3 regions of the Pseudofrankia saprophytica genome follow, and region 3 is predicted to be linked to each of the others. Evidence: riboswitches for the same ligand, from Rfam matches in the RefSeq annotation. Region 3 holds a riboswitch; each other region holds the start of a gene.
What was found. A riboswitch is a leader RNA that binds a small molecule or an ion and turns the genes downstream of it on or off. The one in region 3 is predicted to bind cyclic di-AMP.
Positions count from the first base shown of each region.

Region 1 (6,650 bases), 870 kb from region 3:
AACGAAAGGGACGACCCCGGTTCGCGACTGTTCCGGCGGTGGCGCCAGCCACTCGCTGACGCCGCCCGACCGGCACGCCGGCCGGCGGCCACGCGATCATGATGAGGCTCGCGCGGCCTTCGACTCTGTGGCCGGCGCGACGGCACGGCGGCGAGGCAGCGACCGTCGTCGCCGCCAGATCCCCTCGCCCCACCGACCAACCGGCGGGCCAAGGCCGCACGCCTCCGACTGGCGGCCGGAGACGGGGTGGGAAAGGGGTCCCGTCGCCAGCGTGGGCAGCGGTCGGTGGGGGCCGATCGCGGCGAGGTTCCAGTGGCGGCGGGTCGACTGACCTCGCGGGGCCGGCCCGGGAGGGAGGATCCGGGCGGGTGGCCCAGGCCGAGGCTCCTGCCCGGGATCGGTGTCAGCCGATCCCCGGGAGTTCCGTCAACGACGGGCAATGGCAAAGCCCCGCGTGACGGGAGGCCTCGGCGAGAAGGTCAGCCGGGCGGTGACGCCTGACGGCTCAGGCGAAGGTGGCGGCCCAGGTCCTCTGGCCGACGACGCCGTCGACGGCCAGGCCCTTGGCCCGCTGCAGCGCGCGGGCGGCCTCGGCCGAACGCGGCCCGTAGTGCCCGTCGGCGGCGAGGGAATAGCCGATCTTGTTCATCTGGGCCTGCCAGGACTGGACGTCGGCGCGGTACTGGCCGGCCAGTGCCGTCGTGAAGGGCAGGTGCGCCGTGGTCGAGGAGATCGGCTGGGCCACGAGAGGCGCTCTGGGGGCCGACCGGGAGGCCTGGCCGGCGCCGGCGGAGCTCGCGCCCGGGGCGAGCTGGTCCGGACCCATCCCGCGGCCGCATTCCGGCCACTGGCCAAAGCCGGAGCGCTGCGCCAGCCGCAGCGCCGCCTCGTCCTGAACCGCCGGTGGCGCGGCACTCGGCAGCCCCGAATATCCGAGGCTCTGCCACGTCCTCACGGAGAACTGGTACGCGCCGTAGTATCCGTTGCCGGTATTGATGGAATAGTTTCCGCCCGACTCGCACTGGCGCAGTTCTGCCCAGGTGGAAGAGGCGTTCGCGGGTGTCGCGACGGCGAGTGTGCCGCCCACGGCCGCGGCGATGACGGGAACTGCCGCGAGGGACTTGCGTAGCCGGCGTGCCGGGGACGTGACGGCTCGCCGGGGTTCCCGGGAATTCCGGGGAGAAACCTGGCGGATCGGCCCCGCCGATTCGCCAGCTCGGGGGCTGACGGAGACGCGCACGCTCGTGGTGCCGTCTGGCGGACATTCGGCCACCGGCGGAACGAAACGACCGCCGGGCATGCGATGTCGACCAGGGGTACTTGATTCGGACATGCGTGATTGCCCTTCCCCACGCCTGCGAGGTGAGCTGTCGGGTTCGGGCTGGAAAGAGATTGCCCGGCCACGCGACATTTTCGGCTGTTGGGTTGACGCGCTCGGTTCGGCGCGTCAACGAGCACAGCGAAAGTCGGTCGGCTTCACCCCTAGGACGCCTGTTGAGGGCGAGGCTGGCGTGGCGCGCTTTTTGGCCACGCAGGCCGTCGCACTATTGAGCCTTTTCCGTCACCACTTCGGCTCCACGGGTCTCGTCGGTCCGATCAGGTTGGTGGAAAAGGCCGCTGCCCAGGATCTCTGGATCAGGCGTCCGGATTCGGTTCCCCCGTTCCTGCCGCTGGTTCAAAACTCGCCGGGCGGGGGCAGGATTCGGCGTGCCGCCCGTTGGGTGCCTGTCCTGTCGCCAGGCACGGCGAAGACCATAACCACATTCCTCGGCGTGGCGGCAAGCATTGAAATAGGCACGTGAAGAAGGCCACACCGGCGTGTCGCTGCTTGAAATGTGCCCGAAACGATGTTATCGCGCGCGTACGCGCGCTCATCTTTCCTACCCGGCTCCGCGGGCGGCGTTTTCTTGCTCTGCGTCGAGGATCTGCTAGCTGGCGGTTTCGTCCCACAAGGGGCCGGACCGTCCGAGCAGAGGGCCACACGCGGGTCTGGTTCCGTCCGCGTGTCGCGTCGAAAAATAAATCTACCATTCTGCCGTCCGAAGGGCACCTTCGATGCTTGCTCGGGCGAAATGCGATCCTCGCTACACCCGCCCCGAATCACCCGGTTCGTGCGCAGATGGTAGTCGAATGAGTGCTCATGGTTGACCATCGACAGATTCGACCCCTGTGGCGCACTGGCCAGGCGTGTCCGGTCGTGGTCCGCTTTCGGTGGCGCTAAGTAGTCCACTGTGCAACGGCGAGTAGTCAGTAGTGATGCTGACCGCTTTGCCCACCCACGGGTGGACCCGCCGCTCTGGTGGACCTGCCCGTCCGGTAGGCCCGCCCGTCCGGGTGGACCCGCCCGAACGGGCGATGGACCGGCCGGGGACAGCAAACGACCCGGGGCCGCCAAGTTGGCGACCCCGGGCCGAAGATCCGACGCCGAGCTAAATCTGGCTGGTGCCCCGGATCGGATGGATCTTGGTTTGGTGACGTTCAGCGGCAGGTGACCGCGCGGCGCGGAGGCGCGCCTCGCGGAGGCCCGGCCCACGAGCGAAGCGAAGTGGGCCGGGCCGCAGCGAGGTCGCCGGAGCGCCGTGCCCGGACGGAGCGAACCAAACTAAAGAGCCTGGCCGGCGCTGCGCAGGTCCTCGCAGGCCTGCGCGACCCGCTTGGCCATGTTCGCCTCGGCGGCCTTGCCCCAGGTGCGGGGGTCGTAGGACTTCTTGACGCCGACCTCGCCGTCGATCTTCAGGACGCCGTCGTAGTTCTTGAACATGTGGTCCGCCACCGGCCGGGTGAACGCGTACTGGGCGTCGGTGTCCACGTTCATCTTGACGACGCCGTAGTCCAGCGCCTCGCGGATCTCGGAGAGCTCCGAGCCGCTGCCGCCGTGGAAGACCAGGTTGAACGGCTTCGCGTCGGCGCCGAGCCCCAGCTTGGCGGCCACGTACTGCTGGCCGTCGCGCAGGATCGTCGGGCGTAGCTTGACGTTGCCCGGCTTGTAGACGCCGTGCACGTTGCCGAAGGTGGCCGCCAGCATGTACCGGCCCTTGTCGCCGGTGCCGAGCACCTCGGCGGTGCGCCACATGTCCTCGGGCGTGGTGTAGAGCTTCTCGTCGATCGCGCCGACGACCCCGTCCTCCTCGCCGCCGACGACGCCGATCTCCACCTCGAGCACGATGTTCGCGGCCTTGCAGTCGGCGAGCAGCTCCTCGGCGAGCTTGAGGTTCTCCTCCAGCGGCACCGCGGAACCGTCCCACATGTGCGACTGGAACAGCGGGTCGCGGCCGGCCTTCACCCGCTCCCTGGAGATGGCGACGAGCGGGCGCATGTAGGTGTCGAGCTTGTCCGCCGGGCAGTGGTCGGTGTGCAGGGCGATCTGCACCGGGTAGGCCTTGGCGACGTGGTGCGCGAACTCGGCCAGGGCCTCCGCGCCGAGCACCATGTTCTTGACGGTCGACCCGGACAGGTACTCGGCTCCCCCCGTGGACACCTGGAGGATTCCGTCGCTGCCCGCCTCGGCGAAGCCGCGCAGCGCGGCGTTCAGCGTCTGTGACGAGGTGACGTTGATGGCTGGGTAGGCGAAGGCGTTCGCCTTCGCCCGGTCGAGCATCTCGGCGTAGACGTCTGGGGTCGCGATGGGCATCGAAAGCTCCTGTCAAAGGCGTCGGGCCACCGAGCGGGCGGACGCGGCCGGGTTCGCCCGCCGGCGGCCGTCGCCCGCCGGCGGACCGGGCAGGGGTGGACGGCGCGCGCCGGGGTGTGCCGGGACCGCGCGTTGTGGGCTGTGTTGCGCGAAGGGTATGACGCGAGGCGGCTGTGAGGGAGCCCGTTGCCGCCGACATCGCCCGCGCCACTGGGACTCGTGACTACTTACCCTTCGATCCGTCATCTTCGCAGCGGCCGCGCCGATCGGGTATCACGGCGCGCGCCGCGAAGCGTCCGGCGACGGGTGCGCTCGGCGCCCCGTCAGACTGATGGCATGGATGTCGACCGTCTATCCGGCCTGACCCTGTATCTGACCGTCTTCGCGATCGTCTTCCTTGAGAGCGGCGTGCCGATCGGGTTCTGGCTGCCGGGAGACGCGATGTTGCTGGCGGCCGGGCTGCTGGCGGCGGATCCGACACACCGGGTGTCGCTGCCGCTACTTGCTGCCGGCGTGACCGTGATGGCGGTCGTGGGGGTCTGCGTGGGCTATGTGACCGGGTGGCGGCTCGGCCGGCCCTGGCTGGAACGTCGACACAAAAAGCTGCTTGACCGCACCGAGGAGTTCTACGGACGTTTCGGCCCGGTGACGCTGGTAGCGGCCCGATTCGTGCCTTGGGCGCGCACCTTCGCCCCGATCCTGGCGGGCGCGGTGCGGATGCCGTGGTCGCGCTTCCTGCTGGCGGCCGTGGTCGGCGCGGTGATCTGGGGTACCGGGCTGACCGCGCTGGGCTACGCGGCGGCGTCGGTGCCCGGGCTGAAGGAGTCGACTCCGTGGCTCGCGCCGTCCGTCGTGGTCGTCTCGGTCCTGGCCGGCCTGTTCGGTGAGCTGCTGCGGCGCCAGGTGGCCCGGCGCCGCGCGACGGTGGCCGGAAGCCCAGAGGAAGAGGAGACCGGGGGCGAGGGCGGGGGCCTCGTGAAGGAGAAAAGGAAAGAGAAGGAAGAGGAGAGGAAAGAGGAGCCGGTCGGGCTCGCGCCCGTCGAGGGCGGCGGCCTGTCGTAGGCCCGGGAGGCAGTCGTAGGTTCTGGAGGCGGCAGGTGGGTGGCCGTCGTCCATGTGGTGTGCCGGGCGCCGTGCGTGCTGAGATCCGGGTGTGCTGTCATGCTGCATGCTGGGACGTGATCTGGACTCCGGCCGTGAGGACCGCGTGCCAGCAGGATCAGAACGGTCTCGTCCGCGAGGTCACGGTCAGGAGGGCTGACGTTGGCTCGGGTGGTGGTCACCGGCGCCGCCGGGTTCGTCGGCGGGGCGATTGCCCATGCCCTGCGTGGTCGCGGGGATGAGGTGGTCGCGCTCGACGTGGCCCGCGGCCCTGGCGTGCGCACCGCGGACGTGAGCCGGCCAGGCGACTGGGAGAAGGAGTTCGCCGGCGCGGACCTGGTGGTCCACGCCGCGGCGGCCGGCATGGGCGGGGTCGGCGAGCTGCCGCCGATCCGCGGTGGCCGACCGCTCGGCAGCGCGCGCATTCCGCTGGCCCGGATGCGCCAGGTCCTGCTCGGCGGGACGGCCACGGTGCTCGACGCCGCCGCCCGCGCCGAGGTGCGCCGGGTCGTGCACCTGTCCTGCGTGTCGGCGCTCGGCCCGGACATCGCCGACGGCATCGACGAGACCGCGCCCGTCGGGCTGACCGGCGACCCGCGGGCCGACACCCTGGCCGCCGCGGAGCAGTCGGTGAGCGCGGCGACGGCGTCCGGCCTGTCGGCCACCGTGCTGCGCCTCGGGGACGCCTATGGCCCGCGGGCCGGCCGGTGGACGGTCTGGCCGGTGCTGCTGCTGCGTTCGGGCCGGTTCGTCCTCCTCGACGGTGGCACCGGGTGGCTCAACCCCGTCCACATCGACGACGTGGTGGCGGCCGTGATCTCGGCCGCGGACTCGCCGCGGGCGGCCGGCGAGATTCTGCACGTGACCGGGCCGGGGCCGTGCACGGTCGCCGAGTTCGTCGGCTACTACAGCCGGATGCTGGATCTGCCCGCACCGCGCTCAGTGCCCGCCCGGATGTACGGCGCGCTGGATGAGGCCACCGTGGCCGTCGGGCGTCTGCGCGGCCGGGTCGAGTCGCACCGCGTCCCGCGGCCGGGCTCCGCCGCCGCGCTCGCCGAGGCTGGCCGAGGCAGCCAGCCCGCCGGCGTCGCTGGGGAGCCCACCGGGGACGCCGGCGGCGGCCAGGCGTCCGTCCCGTCGGCCGGCTCCGCGGCCCTGGGGATCGTGCGCGGTCTCGGCGCCCGGCTGGTCGCCGGGGTCGACCCGCGCGGCCGGATGGACCTGGGTCCGCTCAGCGTGGCGGACGTGACCAGGACCGGGAGGTGCTCGGGCGAGCGGATCACCGCGTTGACCGGCTGGGGCCCGCGGGTCGAGCTGGCCGACGGTATGAGCCGCACCGAGGCCTGGCTGCGTGACCGCGGCCTGCTGGGCGTCCGCGAGCCTTCCCGGCGCGGGTGAGCGTGGGTGGCGACGGGCCGACGCTGACGACGCCGCGGCTGCAGGCGTTGCCGGTGACGGTGTGGAACGCGGGCTATGTCGCCGAGGAGCTGGCGCGCAAGGTCGCGCTCGCGGCGCGCCCGGCTCCGGGGCTCGGAGTCGGAGGGCTGTTCGCCGGCCCGGACGCGCGCGGGACGACCGAGCCGGCGGCGTTGCGCCGCGAGCTGCGCCACCGGACGGGTGCCGGCCGCGCCGCGCTGACCTGGGTGGTCCGCGACCACGGCGGCGTCGCCGTCGGGCTGCTCGGCGCCGACACCCGGGCGCACCGTGCGGCGGTCGCGGTGGTGATCGGCCCGGACGAACGCCGGCGCGGATACGGCGCCGAGATCGTCCGGGCGTTGGCGACCTGGCTGGAGGCGTCTCTTCTCGCTCTGGTGGAGACCCGAGTGCGCGCCGACGACGCGGCATCCGAACGACTGGCGATGGCAACGTCCTTTCAGCCCACCAGGGTCGTGCTCACCACCGGCTGGCGACTGTGGTG
Region 1 is NZ_KI912266.1:1,727,030-1,733,679, forward strand. It holds gene FRCN3DRAFT_RS0207300 (transglycosylase family protein) at 506-1,195, opposite strand; cyclic di-AMP (ydaO/yuaA leader) riboswitch at 1,338-1,564, opposite strand; gene fbaA (class II fructose-bisphosphate aldolase) at 2,603-3,631, opposite strand; gene FRCN3DRAFT_RS43140 (DedA family protein) at 3,938-4,693, shown strand; gene FRCN3DRAFT_RS0207315 (NAD-dependent epimerase/dehydratase family protein) at 4,895-6,130, shown strand; gene FRCN3DRAFT_RS0207320 (GNAT family N-acetyltransferase) at 6,127-6,650, shown strand, end outside.
Region 1: it holds a riboswitch for cyclic di-AMP, as region 3 does, so the genes downstream of both, FRCN3DRAFT_RS0207300 (transglycosylase family protein) here and FRCN3DRAFT_RS0203785 (peptidoglycan-binding protein) in region 3, are expected to answer to the same signal.

Region 2 (6,650 bases), 3.5 Mb from region 3:
GAGGCGGCGCCACCCGACGGGTCCAGGACGACCTTCAGGTCGGCCTCGGTGACGCCGGAGGTGTCGACCTGGTCGAGCAGGTCCTGGGTGTAGCGGTCGGCGGTGCGCGCCGGCAGCCGCAGGTCACCGATCTCGCCGGCGAAGGCGCGGCGGAACTCCTGGCGGGAGAACACCCGGTCCACCTTGCGCTGCATGGCGGGCGACAGGTCGTCCCCGTCGGCGTCGAGGAAGACGATGTCGATGCGCTCGGGGTCGCCCTCGGTGGTGCGCAGCATGATCCCGCCGGCCGCGTCGGAGGTGCGCACGTCGAACCGGGCGACCGGCATCGCCGCGACCTCCAGGTCACGGACGTTGATCGCGCTGGTGGTGAGCGCGCTGATCACCGCACGCTTGAGCGCCCGGGCGGCCCGGGAGCCGTCGCGGGCGGTGGTGACGGTCGCGCCCTTGCGCAGCGTGGTCGCGTATGCGGCGGCGAGCCGGACGGCCAGCTCCGGGGTGATCTCGGCGTTGATCAGGCCGGAGACGCCGCGGGGGCCGAACAGCGACCGCTGACCGCGTGACTCCCAGATGACCGAGGTGTTGACGACGGCGCCGGCCTCGATCGTCTTGTACGGGTACACCCGTACGTCGTGGGAGATGAACGCCTCCTCCTCCACGACGCAGGCCTCGGCGACGACGGCGCCCTCCTCGACCCGGGCGGCACGGCGCACGTCGGTGCCCTTCCCGATGACGCAGCCGCGCAGGTTGGTCCGGGGGCCGATGAGCGCGTTGTCGCCGACGATCGCGCGATGCAGGAAGGCACCCTGCTTGATGACGACGTTGCTGCCGACGACGGTGAACTCGCGCAGCTCCGCGCCGGCCTCGACCTTGGAGTAGTCGCCGACGACGAGCGGTCCCTTGAGCACCGCGTCCGGATGGACGTCGGCGTCCTCGCCGACCCACACCCCGGGTGACACCTCGAACCCGCCGATCTCGACGTCGACCTGCTGGTTGAGCACGTCGGCCTGGACACGCTGGAAGCTCGCGATCGTGCCGACGTCCTCCCAGTAGCCGGACACGACGTGCCCGAACACGGGAGCGCCGGCGGCGACCAGGCGGGGGAAGACGTCGGCGGACCAGTCGACCGGCTCGCCGGCCGGGACGTGGTCGAACACCTCTGGCTCCATGACGTAGATGCCGGTGTTGACGGTGTCGGAGAACACCTGGCCCCAGGTCGGCTTCTCCAGGAAACGGGAGATCCGGCCGTCCTCACCGGCGATGACGATGCCGAACTCCAGTGGGTTGGGCACCGACTTGAGGGCGACGGTGACCAGGGCGCCGTTCTTGCGGTGCTCGGCGACGAGCTCGGTCAGGTCGATGTCGGTCAGCGCGTCGCCACTGATCACCAGGAACTGCTCGTCGCGCAGCGCCGCCTCGGCGTTCTTGACGCTGCCCGCCGTCCCCAGCGGCGTCGACTCGGTGGCGTACGACAGGTGCATGCCGAGCTCGTCGCCGTCGCCGAAGTAGGTGCGCACCATGGCGGCGAGGAACTGGACGGTCACCACCGTCTCGTCGAAGCCGTGCCGCTTGAGCAGCCGAAGGACGTGCTCCATGATCGGCCGGTTGACGACCGGGAGCAGCGGCTTGGGCGCGTTCGCGGTCAGCGGCCGCAGCCGGGTGCCCTCCCCGCCAGCCATCACCACGGCTCTCACGGCGAGCCCCCCGCCGGGGCCGGCCGCCCCCGGGCGGCCTGCCGGCGGGCCCGCGCGATACCGGCGACCTGGAAGGCGTAGAGCAGCCCGGCCCACCAGTACAGCGCCACCCCCCAGATCGCGAACGCCCAGCCGAGCGGGCGGACCACGGTCGACACCGCCCCGTGGCCGTCGGAGAGCAGCAGCAGCGGGAACGCGTAGAGCAGGTTGAAGGTGGCCGCCTTGCCCAGGTAGTGCACCGGCAGCGCGGTACCCAGGCCCAGCCGGCGCATCGGGATGAGCAGCAGGGTGATGAACACGTCGCGGCCGACGATCGCCGCGAACAGCCACCAGGGAATGATCCCCCGGACGGCGAGGGCGACGATGGTGGCGAGGATGTAGAGCCGGTCGGCGAGTGGGTCGAGCAGGATGCCGAGGCGGCTGGTCTGACCCAGGGCCCGCGCGAGCCGGCCGTCGAGATAGTCGCTGATGCCGGCGAAGACCAGGATGCCCAGCGCCACCCAGTCGGCGTGCGGGCCGAGCACGAGCCACAGGAAGACGGGTACGCCGAGCAGGCGCAGCGCTGACAGCAGGTTCGGGATCGTCCAGATCCGGTCGCTGGGGGCGGCGGCGCTCGTCATGCGGCATTTCCTCCCCTCAGCGGCGGCCTGCCAGCAAGATTACGGGCACTTGGCGACGCGGAAACGTCCTGCCCGGGTCGGGCACGCGCGTACCGCGGCGCGGCCTTCAGGACCGGCGCATCCCCTGAAAGCAAGACGCTAGTCGATGACCATGCGCCTGAGCGCGGCGAGGGCGGACGAGGGGCGGGCCTGGCCGCCGACGGAAACGGAACATGAAGAACCCCGGTCCAGGCGGACCGGGGTCGAGTCGTCCGGCGGACGGCGGCGCGGCCAGGCCCGGAGCGCCTGCCGCACCTTCGTCACATGACCCGGCCGACGAGGTACGTCGAGCTGTAGATCGGGCGCAGGGAAACCACACCACCGGTCTGCGGAGCGGCCCACATGTAGCCGTTACCGGCGTAGATGCCGACGTGGTAGATGTTGCCCGGGCTGCCGTAGAAGATCAGGTCGCCGGGCTGCTTGCCCGACTGGGCGACGTGCGACGTGGCCCAGTACTGCGCCTCGGCGGTCCGCGGCAGGTTGCGGCCCAGCTGCTTGAAGACGTACTGGACGAGGCCGGAGCAGTCGAACGAGTACGGGCCCTCGGAGCCGTAGACGTACGGCTTGCCCTTCTGCAGCGAGGCGAGGTAGACGGCCTTCTCGCCGATGGAGCTGCCCGGGATGACGGACGGGACGCCCGTGTCGAGGTAGTCCGAGGCCCTGCGCTGCTGGATCGTGATCGTGGTCGCGCCGGCCACCGAGGGCCGCAGCGAGCTGCCGCCGTCGAACACGGCGGTGAGCGTGGTGGTCGACAGCAGCCGGGCGGTGATGCTCGCCTGGCCCTGGTCGTCGGTGGTGAGAGTGGTGGTGGCCTGCCACTTCGGCCCGTCCACCACGACGATCTTCACCTTCTGGCGGGCCAGCGGCGAGCCGTCGAGCGCCTCCGTCGCCTTGACGGTCAGTACGACCGGGGCGTTGGGCTGGACGGTGGTGTGGTCCGCGGTGAGCGCCAGGTTCGTGAAGACCGGGCCGGAGTCGGCCAGCGCCCCGGCGAGACCGCCGGAGCCGGAACCTCCGGCCAGGGCGCTGCCCAGGCCGCCGGAGCCGCCCTCGCCGTCCCCGCCCCCGAGCGCCGCGCCCAGGGCACTCGCCTCGTAGGTGGTGCTGTTGCTCTGCGGGTTCGTGTCGACCGTCGAGGGCGAATCCTGGGACGGGACCGTCGCGGCGAACGCGGCGGTGGACACGGCGAGCGTGCCGGTCGTGAACGCGGCGATCGTGCTGACCCGGCGGGGCTGGTTGCCGTTGCGCCGGCGGGCCCCGCTGGGAGCGCCGTCCGTGCGATGCCGACCGCGCACCAGCTCGTCCCAGTCGTCCGGGAGCCAGGCCATGCCACGACGGGACAACGCGCGTCCTTCCCTGACGCCTGCGAGGTCAGCTGTCGGGTTCGGGCAGGGTTCACGCTGCCCGGCCGCCTTGCGGCCGCTTCACCCCGAGGGCGCGGCCGAATGTCGGCGTTGCCCGGTGGACGTTGGGTCCCCCGCTCCTGCCCCGGCGTGTCGGAGGGGACGTCAGACCAGGGGCAGGACTCGGCGTTTGGCCTGGCGGTTTGTTGCCTTAGGTGAAGAATGTTGCACCGCTGACCATAGTCGATCCCCCAGCGGGGCCTCCAACCACCATAAACACAACAATTGGACACCCGGCCGCGCGTTTCGATGAGATGTCCACCTCGTTCCGGTCTGTTCTGCACATGCGCCCTGGCCAGGAGTAACCGGCGTCGGCACGGCGCGAAGACCGGCGACTCCACGCCAGCGCGGGCGCAGTGGTTGATGTCTCGTTGCGTCGACTGAGAGAAATCGACCATCAGGCGACGCCCAGCCCAGGGCCGCCGGGACTTTAGTCCCGATGCGCGCTAGAGACCAAAGTCCCTAGCGGGCGAGCGGGGCGAAACAGACGTGCGCCGCCGCGACATCGCCACACCCCGCGATCACCCCGTGGGGGCAGGCTCTTCCCCACACGCCCTACACCAAAGAGCCGCCGCCCGACGAAGATCACCAAGCCGGGGTCGGCGCGTCAACAGCGTTGACTATCTTGTCTACCGGTGCGACCGGCCGCCGCGACCGCGGCATCACGATCAGCCCGACACCGGCGGACAGGCAGCGGACGACCGACGCGGACGGCGGACAGGCCGGCGAAGAACGAAGGAGGCGCGGCGGGGGCGGCGCCGTCAGCCGGATGGGCGCGGCGTGACGGCGGCGGACGGCCCGACGGACGCGGACGAGGCCGGCGGGGGCAGCGCCGTCCCGGCCGGCGGGGATCCGCCCGCCGCGCTCGTGGACGCGGTGGGCGCCACGGCCGCGGAGGTGGTCGCTGGCGGCGTGGGCGGGCCCCCAGGGGGCGACGCGGCCGACGGGACGCCCGTGGGCGGCGGCACGGCCGCGGGAGCGACACCGAGCGGCGCGGCCGGGGAACCCTGGGCGGGTGGGGCGACCGGCGCGGGTGGGGCGACCGGCGTGGGGATGGCGTGGCCGTACACGACGAGGTTGTCCAGATAGTGGTGCGTGTGCTCGTCGAAGCCGCCGTCGCAGGTGATGATCCGGATCTCCGGGCGGGTGACCGGGCCGTAGACCCGCTGCGTCGGGAACGTCGCCTTGGACACGGTCTCCGCCCGGTCGACGACGAACGTGACGCTCGCCCCGGAACCGCCGACGACGGTCATCTGGTCCCCCGGCAGCAGACTGCGCAGCCGGTAGAAGACGGCCGGCCCCTTCTTCGAGTCGTAGTGGCCGACGAGCACCGCCGGGCCCACCGCGCCCGGGGCGACTCCCGGGTCGTACCAGCCCACATCGCCCCACTGGGTCGGCACGTCGATGGCACCCTGCGGGGTCAGCCCGAGGCCGACGACGGGCGCGTCCACCGCGATCGCCGGGATCCGCAGCCGCACCGGGTCGGCCACCACCGGCGGCGCAACCATCGGCACCGGACTCGCCGTGGCCGGCGGCGGCCCGGAGACCGTCGCGCCGCTCGTCGCGACGACCGGGGCCGGCAGCACCCGGCCCGCCGCCGGCGCCTCGACAGCCGACAACTCGGGCGCGGCCAGCCGGTACCCGCTGAGAACCACCAGCGCCAGCCCGGCCATCACCAGCGGCCAGGTCAGCCTGGCCCTGCGCCCGGAACGGCCCGAAGGCCCCGCCGGCGGCCCGGTGGCCGGCGCGGCGGTGGGCCCCGCGAACGGCGCGGCGGGCGAGGAGCCGCCACGGCGGCCGGCACGAACGGTTGGCCTGGGCCCGGCCGGGCCCAGGCGGGCGGGCTCGGCCGGGCCCTCGAGCGACTCCAGCCCGTCCGCGCGGCCGACGGCGGGTTCCTGCCGGCCGCGCGCGGTGCCGGGTGCCCCCGCCCGCCCGCCCTCGCCCGCGGAGACGCGCTGGTTCGGCTGGTTCCGCTGGTTCGGCGGAAGCCCGGAGCCGGCCGCCGGCTCGCGCCTCGCGCCGCGGCCAGCTGGCTGGAGACCTGCCCGTCCGGGCGTACCGCCCGCCGCGACCGTCCGCGAACCAGCTGACCGTCCGCCGCGCTTTGACGCACCGCCCACGACGCCCGCACCCTCCCGCACGACCGGAACCCGACGGCCGGGATGCTAAGGCGCCGAAGCCGGTTCTCCGTGCTACTGACGCCGTATCCGGATGTGAATCAACGGCGCGCCGGACGCTACCGGAAAATGGGACAGCCGGCCCGGGGGCGACAATCTGGGCCAACGCCGTGGTCCCGAATTCCGGAGAAGCCGGCCGGGATCGCGAGAAATGCTTCGGAGTAAACCGGCGGGAACGTGACGGACCCCGGCGCCGCAGGCAACTACCGCCAGCGGCCCGAACCTCGCGTTCATTCTGGGGACCAGTCACCTGAGACCCACCACGCCCATGCGGGCTGCTCAGGATTCGGCCACGGAGTAGCTATGGTGGCGCTCGCAGTCATGTGACGGTCACAATCTGCGAGAGAGGGGACCTGATGAAGGGCCTGGGACGTAGTGCGGCCTTGCTGGGATTGTCCGGCGCCGCGAGCCTCATCCTCACTATCGGTGGGCCCGGCCTCGGGATCGCGCAGGCCTTGGACGACGGCAACGGCGATAAGAAGGACAACGGAATCCTGAACGACAAGGACAAGGACAACAGGGACTGCATCGGGAGGGACGGGAAAGACGGCAAGGACGGGAAGGACGGCGGCATCCTTGGCGACAGGGACAAGGATGACGACTGGTTCAAGGACGGCATCCTTGACGACAAGGACAGGGACCGCTGCGCGGTCGGCGTCGGGGTCGTCGGGGTGGGAGTCGGGGGCGGCGGCGGCGCTGGCGCCGGCGGCGTCGCCG
Region 2 is NZ_KI912266.1:4,377,747-4,384,396, reverse strand. It holds gene FRCN3DRAFT_RS0218295 (mannose-1-phosphate guanyltransferase) at 1-1,676, opposite strand, end outside; gene clsA (cardiolipin synthase ClsA) at 1,688-2,311, opposite strand; gene FRCN3DRAFT_RS0218280 (C40 family peptidase) at 2,611-3,678, opposite strand; cyclic di-AMP (ydaO/yuaA leader) riboswitch at 3,697-3,892, opposite strand; gene FRCN3DRAFT_RS49635 (class F sortase) at 4,515-5,876, opposite strand; gene FRCN3DRAFT_RS0218270 (hypothetical protein) at 6,290-6,650, shown strand, end outside.
Region 2: it holds a riboswitch for cyclic di-AMP, as region 3 does, so the genes downstream of both, FRCN3DRAFT_RS0218280 (C40 family peptidase) here and FRCN3DRAFT_RS0203785 (peptidoglycan-binding protein) in region 3, are expected to answer to the same signal.

Region 3 (6,650 bases):
AGCCCTGACGACCGGCGCCCGCCCGGGCGGCCAGGCAGGCGGCCGTGCGCTGGCGGCTCGTGGCTGGCGGTTGGGTGCTGGTGGTTGGGGTTGGGTGCTGGTGGTTGGGTGCTGGTGGCTCAGCGCCGGGTGGCGCAGAGGGTAGCCATCAGGTTCTTGTCGCGGTCGACGCATGGCGTGAAGCCCTCGCCGCGGAGCAGGTTCTTCGCCGTGTCCGTGCTGACGTACTCCAGGAAGGCCGACAGCAGGCTGTCACCGGGCGGGGTGCCGTATGTGTAGAGGTACTCGACCTCCCAGAACGGGTAGTCGCCGCGTTCGACCGTGCTGATGTCTGGGGTCCAGCCGTTCAACGCAATCTCGTTGATCTTCGGGTAGGTGGCGGCGGCGCCGCGTTCCGCGTAGCCGAGCGCGCCCGGGGTGCGGGAGATCTGGTCGAGCAGGCTTGCCTCGCTGCTGAACTCGCACCGGGTGGTGGCCGCGTTCGGGTCACGGTCCTTGGTGAAGCAGTCGTTCGAGGAGACCGGGGGCTCCTGGGTGCCCAGCACCCGGCGCTCGAACGCCCCGCGAGTGCCGGACTCGGAGCCGCGAGAGATCAGGCGTATCGGCGCGTCGTTGCCGCCGACGTCCTTCCAGTTGGTGACCCGACCGTCGTAGACGGACTGGACCTGGTCGACGGTGAGACCGTGGATCCCGGCCGAGTCGTTCACGAGCAGGGAGAAGACGACCACCGAGACGGGCCGCGCGACCAGTGAACCGAAATCGCCGGAGGCCGGGCCGTCGGACATCGCGAGCCTGGCGGCCGCCGTCTTCGGGTCGTTGGCGCCCGTGTTCGCCACGGCCCGCAGCCCGCTGATGCTGCCGTTCGCGACAACCGCGATGTCCGCGTCACCGCAGGTCTTGTGGTACTCGTCGGCGATGAGCTTGACCACCGGAGCAAACGCCGTCGAACCCTCGATCTGCAGCTGACCGCGTAGGCAGCGGACCGTGCTCTCGCTCGGGTCCGAACGGGAGTTGACGATCACCAGGCCGATCAGCAGGCCGGCGAGGAGCAACGAGAGCCCGCCCAGGACGAGCCCGCGATTGCGGCGGCGGTTGGTGTCGCGTTCGAACTTGCCGCCGCGGATGTAGCCGCGGGCGTGCACCTCGTTGCCGTCGCCGGACAGCAGCACGAGGAGCTTGAACCGGACGCCCTCGTTCAGGTCCATGGGCGGCAGCTCGACCCTGTCGCCTTCCATGAACGGCCCCGGGACGCGGCCCGGGTGGTCCGGCCAGCGGGCATTCATGATCACATCGCGCAGTTCCACCGGGCTGGGCTCGACCACCTCGACGCCCATGGCCGATCGCCTTGGGAAGGTGAACGTGAGCGGGCGGACGATGTCCACCGCGTCCACGTCGAGACGGCCTGCGTTCTTCACCCGCACGAGGGTCAGGCTCGCGCCGGGAACGGGCTCTCCGTCGGTGCGCCGCCGCAGCTCCAGGTCCGCGACGTCGGCGGCCGACCGCGGGCTCACGTCAATCTTGGTGTTCAGGTGGACCCGGTAGCTGACGATCCGGCGCTGACGGACATAGCGGTCGATCAACCAGACGGCGAGCGACACCACCAGCGCCGCGGCCGAGAAGAACGTGCCCAGGTTGTCCGCGGTGGTTTCGAACACCTGGACAACGCTCCAACCCGCGGATCGACTACCCTCCGCATCGGCTTCGGTGCGGAGGCGATTTTTCGGACCAAACATACTCAATCGGTACGTACCGGCGTCAGGATTCCCCTCGACAGTTCACGCCCTGTTCACGAGTTCGGATCTCCCGACCGGCCTCGACAGCCGACGGGCAGTCGTCACCCGATGTGACCTCGACCACGGCTTCCCAACGGCTGGAACACGTCGTGACGGGCGATTGCTCGATCGGAGGGAAGTTCGGCGGGATATTACGCGGCGCATCAGATCTGCGTCGCTCGCGATAAGCATCATTCGGTAAGGGTGGCTGTTGGAAACCGTTGAGCGACATTGATTCGCGCGACAACGGCTCCTTGTTCCCCGAATTTTGCAACAATTGATGTGACGCTGGTCACAGCTAGTTGTTGACAAGCGCGTTGCCACAGGGCTTTACACGCAGCGTGACAGCCTTGCCGGACATCTGCCCAGTTCGCCCGCTTGTGACTACACCCGGTAGCTAGTTACGGTTGCTCCGCTCGCAGCAAGCAGCGATCCGGACGCCGAGTTCTGCCCCCGGATCGGTGCCCCCTCCGAGAACATCGCCAGGGCAGAAATGGGGGAACCACGTTCCTCCGGGCTCGCGCCACCCAGCGCGAGCCCTTGGGGTTAAGTCGGCCATTCAAAGGCGCTTTTCAGCGCGCCCAAAAATAGCCGGCCGGGCTTCCCGGCCCGAACCCGACAGCTAACCTCACAGGCGTGCGGGAAAGATTTTCGCAGAATGCTCAAGGGTCGTCATCGCAAGCAGAGTGCTTTCCGCCGCCGCAGTTCGGCTGTTGTCGCCGCCGGCGTCGTAACCGCCACCGCCGGCGCCGCCGTCTTCGCCGGCGCCGCTCCGGCCAGTGCCGCGTCCAGCGTCTCGGACTCCCAGATCGCCGCCTACGCGCATTCCGCGGGCCTGGACAGCTGCCGCGTCAGCCTCGCGACCTGGGTCGCGATCGCGCTGGCCGAGTCCGGCGGCAACGCCTACGCGCACGCCACCGTCGGCGAGGACTCGCGCGGCCTGTGGCAGATCAACATGCGGGCGCATTCCGGCTGGGTCGGGAGCCGCAACCTCTACGACCCGGCGACCAACGCGTGGGCCGCCACCCAGGTTTGCAAGGGCTCCGGCCCAAGCGCCTGGACCACCTACACCACCGGCGCCTACCGGAACTACCTGTCGCGTGGCTATGCCGCCGCGAACGCGGTCGGCAGCGGGACGGTCTCCGCCGCCCCGGCCGCCCTGGCCAAGGCCGCGCCCGCGATCCCGGCGAACGCCTGGTACCTGTCGCAGGCGGCGAACCACAGCGTCTACCTGGACGCGGTCCGCCAGTTGCAGCAGAAGCTCGGGAGCCTTGGCCACGTGGTCGCGGTCGACGGCTACTTCGGCCCGCAGACCTCCAGCGTCGTGCGCGCCTACCAGGCCGCCCACGGCCTGCTGGTCGACGGCGTCGTCGGTCCGCAGACCCACAAGGCGCTGTTCGGCTAGTCAACGCCGACCAGCAAGACCCTCCCGCGTCTCTTCCCCCCACCGGACGCGGGAGCCCCGGAACCGCCCTGATCTCTCCCTCCTGTCGAGGTCAGGGCGGTTCCGCTTGTCGCGGCCTACGTCCGCTCCGGCCCCTGGTCGGTCAGGTCGCTCTCAGGCCGCTCTGCCGCCGCCGGCCCGCGTCATGACGACCGTCCCGTCCGGGTCACCCTCCGCGTACGACTCATAGCGCAGGCTCAACGAACCCGATCCCTGGAGCGTCAGGGTGATGTCCTCGTCGGTGCATTCGGTGTCGCCCGGCTGCACCGCCTCGTGCACGCGGATCGACGAGCCGTCACCGACCTCGATCAGGGTCACCGTCTCGGTGCAGGCGCCCGGGTACGTCGTCGCGCCGACGACGTCACCCACCTTGCCGTCCTTGAGCTCCAGGGACATCTCGGAGCCACCGTGCGTGCCGTACCAGGTTCCGAGGAAGGCGCTCGGCACCGTGGTCCCGGTTCCGCTCCCGCCCCCGTCATGGTTGACCAGTCTCAGCACGCCGAGGACGACGCCGGCGACGAGGACCAATCCACCGACGACCAGCACCGGCACCAGCCAGGGTCGCCGACGGGGCGATGGCTGGTGGCCGCCCGGCGGCGGGTACCAGGGGTTCTGGCCGGCTGGCGGGACCTGCCCTTCCGGCGGAGCCCACTGGTATCCGCCGGCCGGCGGATACTGCTGCTGGTACTGGCCCTGCTGGTACTCGCCCGGCGGCTGCTGGTACTGGCCCGGCGGCGGGTAGCCCTGGTACGGGCCTGTTGGCGGATGCTGCTGGTACTGACCGGTTGGTGGGTACTGCTGCTGATATTGGCCCATTGGCGGGTAGCCCTGGTTCCAGCCCGTCGGCTGGCTTTGGCCCGAGAACTCCCCGGAGGGCTCCCCTACACCCATGCGGCCCAGTGTGCCGGACCGCCATCGGAGGGTTCATCCGGATGGCCGAATTGTCCCCGGTATGGCCGGGCATTGGGACCGCGACCGCCCCCTAACGTGGGCCGCCGCCGATGGGCAGGGTGATGTGCCGGCTGGCGGCATGGGCCACCCACGTGGCGAGGGCGGTGGCGGTCAGCGCCGCGAGCAGGCCGAGCGTGAGCGACGGCTGGGGCAGGCGATCCAGACCAAGGCGGCCGGCGAACGGCAGGCCGGTGACCTCGGACCGGAGCAGGAGCTCGGCGACGACCGCCGGAATCAGAGCCGGAACGACCAGCGGCGCGAACCCATCCCGACCGAGGACTCCGCGTGCGACACCGATCAGCCATCCAGAGGCGAAGTAGCAGGCGAACAGCGCCGCATAGGCGACGCCCGCCCGGACGTATCCGCCGCCCGAGAGCCGCCGGCCGTCGGACAGCTCATGGCGCCAGCCGAGCGCGTCGAAGGCGAGCCTCTCCGCGCCATAGCCAAGCGCGACGAACAGGCCACCGGCCACCGCGACGACGACGAGGGTCACGGTGGCCGCCGTGGCGAGCCGGGCCCGGGTGACGCCGTTGCCGACCAGCATCGGCGCGAAGGCCGACGTCATCGACAGGCCGGCGGCGAACGGTATGAACCGCTGCCAGCCCGAAAACCCGTGCTGCCAGAGGCTGTGGTCGGACGAACCCACCGCGGCGACGACGCCCAGCACGATGCCGAAACCGGCGGCGACGACCAGCCACAGCAGGCCGATCCAGATCATGGTGCCGGCCGTGGTGATCGCGGCGACGTTCGCCAGCGGCGGCGGCCCTTCCCGGTTCGCGGTCCGGGCCGAGGTCACGACCGCGGCCGCCGCGGCCGCCGGGACGGCCGGGGGACGGCCGGCGGCATCCGTCTCGGCTGCTTCCGCCTTGGCTGCTTCCGTCATGAGGTGCGCTCCCGGTGGTCGCCGGACCGGAGCCGGTCATCGGTAAGGCAGGTGACGAGCCTGCGCAGCCCCACCGGGCTGACGCTGATCCCGGCGCGGTCCGCCGCGCTGAGCGCGTCGGGGGGCACCTGGCCGGCGAGCACGACCGAGCGGAGCCGGCCCAGCCGGCGGTCGGCCACCACGGCCACGGCCTCACCGGTCAGGGCGTCCCTCATCAGGGCATCGCCGATCAGGGCATCGCCGGCCGTTGCCTCGTCGGCCGTGGCCGTGGCCGTTGCCGTTGCCTCGTCGGCCGTGGCATCGCCGGTCAGGGTGTGGACGAGGGCGGCGACGGCATCGGCATCGCCGGTCAGCTCTCGGCCGAGGCCGCGCAGGTCGGCGGCCCGCACCGCGGCCAGCACCCGCCCGCGGCCGAGGAGAACGACGTCGTCGAGCAGGCCTCCGTCATCATCCACGCCGCGGATGCCCTCGGCGCCCTGCTCCCCCACCGTGGCACCGGCGAGGATGACCGTCCGCGGATGGGCGGCCTGGTCGGCGCGCAGCTCCTCCTGGAAGGTCGACTGGTGCGCGGGCTCCAGCTCCAGATGCGCCTCGTCGACCATCGTCAGTGGCGCCCTGGTGGCCAGCCCCATCGTCACCGCCAGCGCCGCCCGTCGGCCCCGGGCCAGTTGACCGACCTTCGCGCCGGCGGCCACCTCGAACCGGTCGAGCAGCGTGTCCGCGAAGGCCTGGTCCCAGCGGGGACGCAGCAGGGCGACGATCTCCAGCACCTCGCGGACAGTCGTCGACTCGTCGACCCCGATCCCGCCCCGGCCGTCGACCAGGCTGATCCCGTTCATCAGCCGCGCGTTCTCGTAGGGGTCGTCACCGTCGACGCGCACCGTCCCGGCGGACGGGCGCCGGTAGGCGGCCAGGCAGGCGAGCAGCGTCGACTTCCCGGCCCCTTCCCGGCCGAAGAGGCCGCAGACGCGGCCCGGCTCCACGGAGAACGAGGCATCATCCAGCGCCGGTGGCGCCGAACCGCCACCCCGACAGCGGACCGTGAGCCGCTGAACGTCCACTCGATAGCTCATGCCGCCAGGCTGTGCCAGCCACCCGGCCACCGCCTACGGCCATTGGGCTATGGCTCGACGACCTCAGTTGATTCCGCCTCCGTTGATCCCGTGGAAGCGGCTATCCGGCGTCGAGGTGGGCGTCATGGACGAGCAAAGCGATCTGTACGCGGTTGTCGAGACCGAGGCGTACAAACAGCTTCGAGACGTAGGACTTGACGGTCGCGACGCTCATATAGAGCTCGGCGGCGATCTGGGCGTTGGACAGCCCGCGCCCGACCGCGAGCGCCACTTCGCGTTCCCGCTCGCTGAGCTGGTCGAGCAGGGTGCGGGCGCGCCAGACCTCCGCCGACGCGCGCGGCGCGGCCGACGCGCCTGGCGTGAAGGCCGGCGGCGACGCGCCCGTGGAGTCGGTGGCCGCCGCGGGGGTGGCCGCCGAGGACGCGGCGGCGTGCGCCATGAGGCGGCGGAGCACCGCGGGCGACAGGATCGGGTCTCCGGCCGCGACCCGCCGGATGGCACGGATGATCTCGGCCGGCGGGGTGTCC
Region 3 is NZ_KI912266.1:855,771-862,420, forward strand. It holds gene FRCN3DRAFT_RS0203775 (response regulator) at 1-8, shown strand, start outside; gene FRCN3DRAFT_RS0203780 (substrate-binding domain-containing protein) at 120-1,655, opposite strand; cyclic di-AMP (ydaO/yuaA leader) riboswitch at 2,243-2,424, shown strand; gene FRCN3DRAFT_RS0203785 (peptidoglycan-binding protein) at 2,431-3,177, shown strand; gene FRCN3DRAFT_RS0203790 (hypothetical protein) at 3,331-4,107, opposite strand; gene FRCN3DRAFT_RS0203795 (hypothetical protein) at 4,199-5,050, opposite strand; gene FRCN3DRAFT_RS0203800 (ATP-binding cassette domain-containing protein) at 5,047-6,123, opposite strand; gene FRCN3DRAFT_RS0203805 (response regulator transcription factor) at 6,224-6,650, opposite strand, start outside.